2 regions of the Nocardia sp. NPDC003979 genome follow, and region 1 is predicted to be linked to the other one. Evidence: predicted binding sites of a transcription regulator. Region 1 holds the regulator's gene; the other holds the start of a gene.
The links. The regulator HspR, encoded in region 1, represses chaperone genes until heat shock. The targets are predictions, from matches to a motif close to ANNTGAGTNNNNNNNACTCANNT.
Positions count from the first base shown of each region.

Region 1 (3,413 bases):
AGCTGGCCACCGAGTCGCAGGCTTTGGGCCAGGCGCTGTACGAGGCCAGCGCGGCCGAGGGTCAGTCCACCGATGGTGCGGGTCAGAACACCGCGGCCGACGACCAGGTCGTCGACGCCGAGGTTGTCGACGAGCCGGTTGATACGGAGAAGAAGTGACCGAGGCCAACTCCGAACAGGAATTGATCGAGGACATCGTCGAGGAGCCGGACGTCGCTGAGGAGGCGGCGTCCGGCACCGAGACCGAACCCGAGGTCGAGGCAGCTCCGGAGAGCGACGAGCTCGCCGAGCGCACCGCCGACCTGCAGCGGTTGACCGCGGAGTACGCGAACTACCGCCGCCGGGTGGAGCGCGATCGCCAGGCCAATATCGACGCGGCCAAGGCGAGCGTGGTCACCGAATTGCTCGGTGTCCTCGACGATCTGGACCGCGCCAGGGCGCACGGCGACCTGGATTCCGGCCCGTTGAAGTCGGTGGCCGACAAGCTCGAGACCGCGCTCACCAAGCAGGGCCTGGTCGAATTCGGTGCTGTCGGTGACCCGTTCGACCCGACGCTGCACGAGGCCGTGCAGCACGAGGGTTCGGGTTCGGAGCCGGTGATCGGCGTGGTCATGCGCAAGGGCTATCGGTTCGGCGATCGGGTGCTTCGGCACGCGATGGTCGGGGTAACCGATCCCGAGACCGTGGGGGCATCGGATTCGGATGCCGACGCCGATAACGAATAGCGTGAGAGGAGGAGATGCCCGGTGAGTCAACGGGAGTGGATCGAGAAGGACTTCTACAAGGAGCTGGGTGTCTCCTCCGGCGCGTCGCAGGACGAGATCAAGAAGGCCTACCGCAAGCTCGCGCGTGACCTGCACCCGGACTCCAACCCGGGTGACACGAAGGCCGAGGAGCGGTTCAAGGCCGTCAGCGAAGCGAACGCGGTGCTGTCTGATCCGGCCAAGCGCAAGGAGTACGACGAGACGCGGCGCCTGTTCGCCGGCGGTGGCGGTCGCGGCTACGGCGGCGGCTTCACCCCCGGTGGGGGCGGCGGGTTCTCGCAGGAGTTCAATTTGGGTGACATCTTCGGCCAGCCGGGTGGTCCCGGTGCGGGCGACGGTGGTCTCGGTGACATCCTCGGTGGCCTGTTCAACCGGGGCGGGCGCGCGTCGAGCCGTCCGCGCCGTGGCGCCGATGTGGAAACCGAGACCACGCTCGGCTTCCGCGAGGCGGCCCAGGGTGTCACCGTTCCGCTGCGGATGACGAGCCCGTCACCGTGCACCACGTGTCACGGCAGCGGCGCCAAGCCGGGCACCAGCCCGCGTGTGTGCCCGCATTGCAACGGCGCGGGTGTGGTGAGCCGCAACCAGGGTGCGTTCGGTTTCAGCGAACCGTGCGACGACTGCCGCGGTACCGGCTCGATCATCGACGACCCATGCACCGATTGCGCGGGCACCGGCATCCAGAACCGCACCCGCACCATCACCGTCCGCATCCCACCGGGTGTCAGCGACGGGCAGAAGATCCGGCTCGCCGGTCAGGGTGAGGCGGGCCTGCGTGGCGCGCCGTCGGGTGACCTGTATGTCACGGTGCACGTGAGCCAGGACAAGGTCTTCGGCCGTCAGGGTGACGACCTCACCCTTGTGCTGCCGGTGAGCTATGCCGAATTGGTGCTCGGGACAACCGTTTCGGTGCCCACGCTGGACGGCCGGGTCGGTGTGAAGGTGCCCCCGGGTACCGCCGACGGGCGTATCCTGCGGGTACGCGGCCGGGGTGTGCCCAAGCGCGGTCCGGCCGGTGGTGCAGGTGACCTGCTGGTGACGGTGAAGGTCGCGGTTCCGCAGGCTCTCGATGCCGAGGCGACCGAGGCCCTGAAGCGGTACCAGGAGGCGGAGAAGGCGAGCGGTTTCGATCCGCGTGCAGGATGGGCAGGTGCTTGATGTCCGATAGTCCGAAGTCTGCGGGATCCTCGCGTGCCGAGTTCTTCATGATCTCGGTGGCGGCTCAGTTGGCGGGGATGCACGCGCAGACGTTGCGTACCTACGACCGGCTGGGTTTGGTCACCCCTCAACGAACTTCGGGTGGCGGACGCCGTTACTCGGCTCGCGATGTGGAGCTGTTGCGCGAAGTGCAGCGGCTGTCGCAGGACGAGGGCGTCAACCTGGCGGGCATCAAACGCATCATCGAGCTCACCAATCAGGTGGAGGCTCTGCAGCAGCGGGTGGATGAGATGAGCGCGGAGCTGGAGCGGTTGCGGGCTGGTTACCGGCCCGATCTGTCTCCGCCGCAACGCAGTACCGCGCTCGTGGTGTGGCAGCCACGTCATCGCCGCTGAGGCACTCGTTTCACCGAGCCCCCGGTTCGCTTGTCCGCCACGGCGGTCGCGGATCGGGGGCTCTGTCGTGTGCTGGTCAATCCCCGGCGATCGGCTGGTGACTATCCAGCAACCCATTTATTTTCGATCTTGCCGTCCGGAAGTAGAAGCGCGCGGCGAGGACGTCCGAATTACGGGCCCAATCGGTCACGTCTACGCCTCATTCACGGGCTCCAGGTCTGTTTCTTTGGCGCGCCACCGTGTCTGTATCCAGTTTTGTCAGAATTACATGCGTGATGTTTAAGAGTACGATTCCTAAGCTGGCAAACCTCGCCTAGACTTCTCGCATCGGCTGCTGACGAGTGTCCTCCCAGCCCGTCACTCGCCGGCGCGACAAGCGTTCGATGGCGAAACGAGGTTGTGACACATATGGATTCGCGGACTGTCGCTTTGATCCGTACCACGTTCAAGGCGGTTGCTGCGGAAGAGGGTGGGTCCGAGACACTGGCGAGGTCGTTCTACTCGATCCTGTTCACGGACTACCCCGGTGTCCGTGACTTCTTTCCAGCCGCCATGGATGCCCAGCGCGACCGCCTCGTCCATGCGATCTCCTACGCGCTGGACCGGCTGGAGGAACCCGACAAGCTGTTGCCGTTCCTCGCGCAGCTCGGGCGCGACCATCGCAAGTACGGCGTGCAACCGGCGCACTATGTGGCGGTGGCCAATTCGCTGAAGTCGGCGATCCGCGGTTGTGTGGGCGACGAGATGTGGACCGACGAGGTCGCCGCCGCCTGGGACGAGGGCCTGGCCAATATCAGCGGCGCGATGATCGGCGCCGCCGACAAGGAAACCAGTCCCGCCGCCTGGACCGCCACCGTCGTCGAGTGCCGCGAAGTGTTGCGCAACTTGTCGATCGTCCGGGTTCAGCTCGAGCATCCGATGGAGTACGCGGCGGGCCAGTACATCAGTGTGCAGGTGCCCTCGCGTCCGCGTATGTGGCGTTACCTGTCACCCGCCAATCCCGCGAACAGCAACGGCGAGATCGAATTCCACATCCGCAGTGTGCTCGGCGGCTGGGTGAGTCCGGCGATCGTGTCGCACACCACCGTCGGTGACCA
Region 1 covers NZ_JBSGIJ010000003.1:570,393-573,805, reverse strand. Annotated here, with positions in the region: gene dnaK (molecular chaperone DnaK) at 1-158, shown strand, start outside; gene grpE (nucleotide exchange factor GrpE) at 155-724, shown strand; gene dnaJ (molecular chaperone DnaJ) at 746-1,921, shown strand; gene ACWEVR_RS09530 (heat shock protein transcriptional repressor HspR) at 1,921-2,316, shown strand; gene ACWEVR_RS09525 (globin domain-containing protein) at 2,725-3,413, shown strand, end outside.

Region 2 (3,413 bases), on a different contig from region 1:
CCGACGGTAACCGGACCTGCTCGTTCGCCCCGACCATCGGGTTCTTCTCCGTCGCCTGAACCGGCACAACGCAATTGGAGTTCGATCTATGAAGTTTGCCGTCCCCGGCCTGATCAGCGGGCTAGCGGGCGCGATTCTCGGGGTGATTGCCGTGTTGGGCATCACCGCTGGCGCGCAACAGAATTCGATTCCCGAGCCGGAGACGACCGGTGATCCGGGTTCGTCGCTGCTCGGTAACGTCACGTACGGCAGCCGATGAGCAACGTGCGCAGGATCATCGCCTGCATCCTCGTCGGTCTCGGTGCGCTGCTGCTCGCGTGCGCCGCCATGATTCCCACCTACACCGTCGGCAAGGTGGCCAAGACGCCACTGGACCTGCGGATCACCACCATCGCCAAGAGCGTCCCCGGCGAGGAAAGCCTCGTGCTCGACGCGAAGTCGCTCACCTCGCCCGAGGGTGCGGCGACGGTGCACACCAATGTGCCGCTCTTCTCGCAGCGCTTCCTGACGGTCGAGGAGCCCTCGGACGCCGATCAGATGACCGTCCAGGCCGGTCAGACGCTGCGTCGCGACGACCTCGATCCGCAAGCCGGCCTGCTCACCGCCTCGGTCGACCGCGTCACCATCGACCGCGTCACCGGCGAGCCGATCGACGCCTCGCCCAACGGGTCGATCGCCGTGGCTCAGGACCCCAAGTCGGGCGGCGACATTCCCACCGAGTTGCAGCGTCGTGGCCTGCAGTACCGCTTCCCGATCGGCACCGAGAAGAAGTCGTACCCGTACTTCGACCTCAACGCCCGCGCCACCTACGACATCGATTTCGTCGAGGAGTCGGAGATCAAGGGCGTGCCGGTTTACCACTTCCGGCAGACCATCCCGGTGACGAACATGTGGGACGTCGTCAAGCACCCCTCGTATCAGCTCGCCCTGCCCGCCGCCAAGTGGGGCCTCGAGGGCACCGATCCGGTCACCATGACCCGCTACTACACCAACACCCGCGACGTGTGGGTGGAGCCGAGGACCGGAGCCGTCCTCAAGGGTGGTGAGAGCATCCACATGTTCTACGGCCGCAGCGCGGACAAGGTCGACGTCACCGTGCTGAAGTCGCACCTGGTCTTCGACGAGGAGACCATCGACGCCCAGCTCGCCGTCACCCAGGAGAGCCTCGACAAGCTCGACCTCTTCGGTAAGACCCTGCCGGTGATCCTCGGCATCCTCGGCGCGATCTTCGTGATCGCGGGCATCGTCCTCGGTGTGTTGAGCAGCCGTGGCCGCACGATTGATCCTCCGACCGAAAGGCTCCGGCGCAACCTCTAGAACCCTCGAAACACCATCAACGCACGAACGCCCTCGGCTCCCACCTACCCCTCGGGAGCCGGGGGCGTTCGGCGTTTCGTTCGCCGTGAGTGAACGGTTGCCGAGGTCGGAACAAAGTGCGATCTTCTGTAGTTGAGTCAGCAAAGCTCAACTTTTGGAAGGGTCGATATGACTACAGCTCAGAACCTGCCGGTTCTGTTCCTGACCGATCCGATCGTGCTGCCGGGCATGGTCGTGCCCATCGAACTGGACGAGTCCGCGCAGGCCGCCATCGACGCCGCGCAGGCAGGCAAGACCGGCGCCGTGCTCGTGGCGCCGCGGCTGGACGAGGGCTACGCCTCCTACGGCGTGGTCGCCACCATCGAACAGATCGGCCGGATGCGCGGTGGCGCGCCCGCGGCCGTGCTCAAGGCCGAGCGCCGGGCGCGGATCGGGCACGGTGTCACCGGGCCGGGTGCTGCGCTGTGGGTCGAGGCCGAACCCGTCGAGGCGCCCGCGCCCGACGAACGGACCACCGAACTCGCCGCCGAGTACCGCAAGCTGGTGATCGCCGTCCTGCAGCGCCGTGAGGCCTGGCAGATCATCGACATCGTCAACCAGCTCGACAACCCTGAAACCATCTCCGACACAGCCGGTTACGCGCCGTACCTGTCCAACGAGCAGAAGCGCGAACTGCTCGAGACCCCTGATGTCGCGCAGCGGCTGACCAAGCAGATCGAGTGGATCAAGGCGCATATCGCCGAGGTCGAGGTCACCGAGAAGATCAGCGAAGAAGTGCGCGACGGCATGGAGAAGAGCCAGCGCGAATTCCTGCTCCGCCAGCAGCTCAACGCCATTCGCAAGGAACTCGGCGAGGACGAACCCGATGGCGCCGACGACTACCGCACCCGCGTGGAGAACGCCGACCTGCCCGAGAACGTGCGTGCCGAGGCGCTGCGCGAGGTCGGCAGGCTCGAACGCGCCAGCGACCAGAGCCCCGAGTCGGGCTGGATCCGCACCTGGCTCGACACCGTCCTCGACCTGCCGTGGACGGTGAAAACCGAGGACAACACCGATGTTTCGGGTGCCCGCGCGATCCTCGACGCCGATCACCACGGGCTCGACGAGGTGAAGGACCGCATGGTCGAGTACCTCGCGGTGCGTTCGCGTCGCGCGGCGCGTGGGCTCGAGGTCGTCGGTGGCCGCGGCTCGGGTGCGGTGATGGTGCTCGTCGGCCCGCCCGGTGTCGGTAAGACCTCGCTCGGTGAGTCGGTCGCGAAGGCCTTGGGCCGCAAGTTCGTTCGCGTCGCCCTCGGTGGTGTGCGCGACGAGGCCGAGATCCGTGGCCACCGGCGCACCTACGTCGGTGCCATGCCGGGCCGCATCGTGCGCGCGGTGAAGGAGGCGGGGTCTATGAATCCCGTTGTCCTGCTGGACGAGATCGACAAGGTCGGCTCCGACTTCCGCGGTGATCCGGCGGCGGCGCTGCTCGAGGTGCTCGACCCCGCGCAGAACCACACCTTCCGCGATCACTACCTCGACCTGGACCTCGACCTGTCCAACGTGCTGTTCATCGCGACCGCCAACGTCATGGACACCATCCCCGGCCCGCTGCTCGACCGCATGGAACTCATCACGGTCGACGGCTACACCGAGGCCGACAAGGTGGCCATCGCGCGCGACTTCCTCGTCCCGCGGCAGTTGGAGCGCAATGCGCTGACGGCGCAGGAGGTCTCGATCACCGAAGAGGCGCTGCGGGAGGTCGCGGCGAACTACACCCGGGAGGCCGGGGTTCGCCAGATGGAGCGTTTGGTCGCGAAAGCCCTGCGCAAGGCGGCAACCCGCCTGGTGACCGGTGATGCGGAGCCGAGCAGTGCGGCGTCCACGGACAAGGCGCAGGTCAGCGCTGCGACGGACGGCGAGGCGACGCTCGGGTACGACCCCGAACTCGGCTACGACAATGTCATCGACATCAGCACCGGTCCGCAGCCGGCAGGCCAGGCGCAGAGCCTGGTGATCGATGTGGACAACTTGACCGACTACCTCGGCCGCCCACGCTTCACCCCGGACTCGGTGGAACGCACCGCCGTCCCCGGAGTGGCGACGGGCCTCGCGGT
Region 2 covers NZ_JBSGIJ010000028.1:53,107-56,519, forward strand. Annotated here, with positions in the region: gene ACWEVR_RS31680 (Rv1157c family protein) at 1-59, shown strand, start outside; gene ACWEVR_RS31685 (DUF2613 domain-containing protein) at 89-259, shown strand; gene ACWEVR_RS31690 (DUF3068 domain-containing protein) at 256-1,317, shown strand; gene lon (endopeptidase La) at 1,486-3,413, shown strand, end outside.
Region 2: a site for HspR is predicted at 1,448-1,470, ahead of lon (endopeptidase La). Genes of this name have one in related genera too.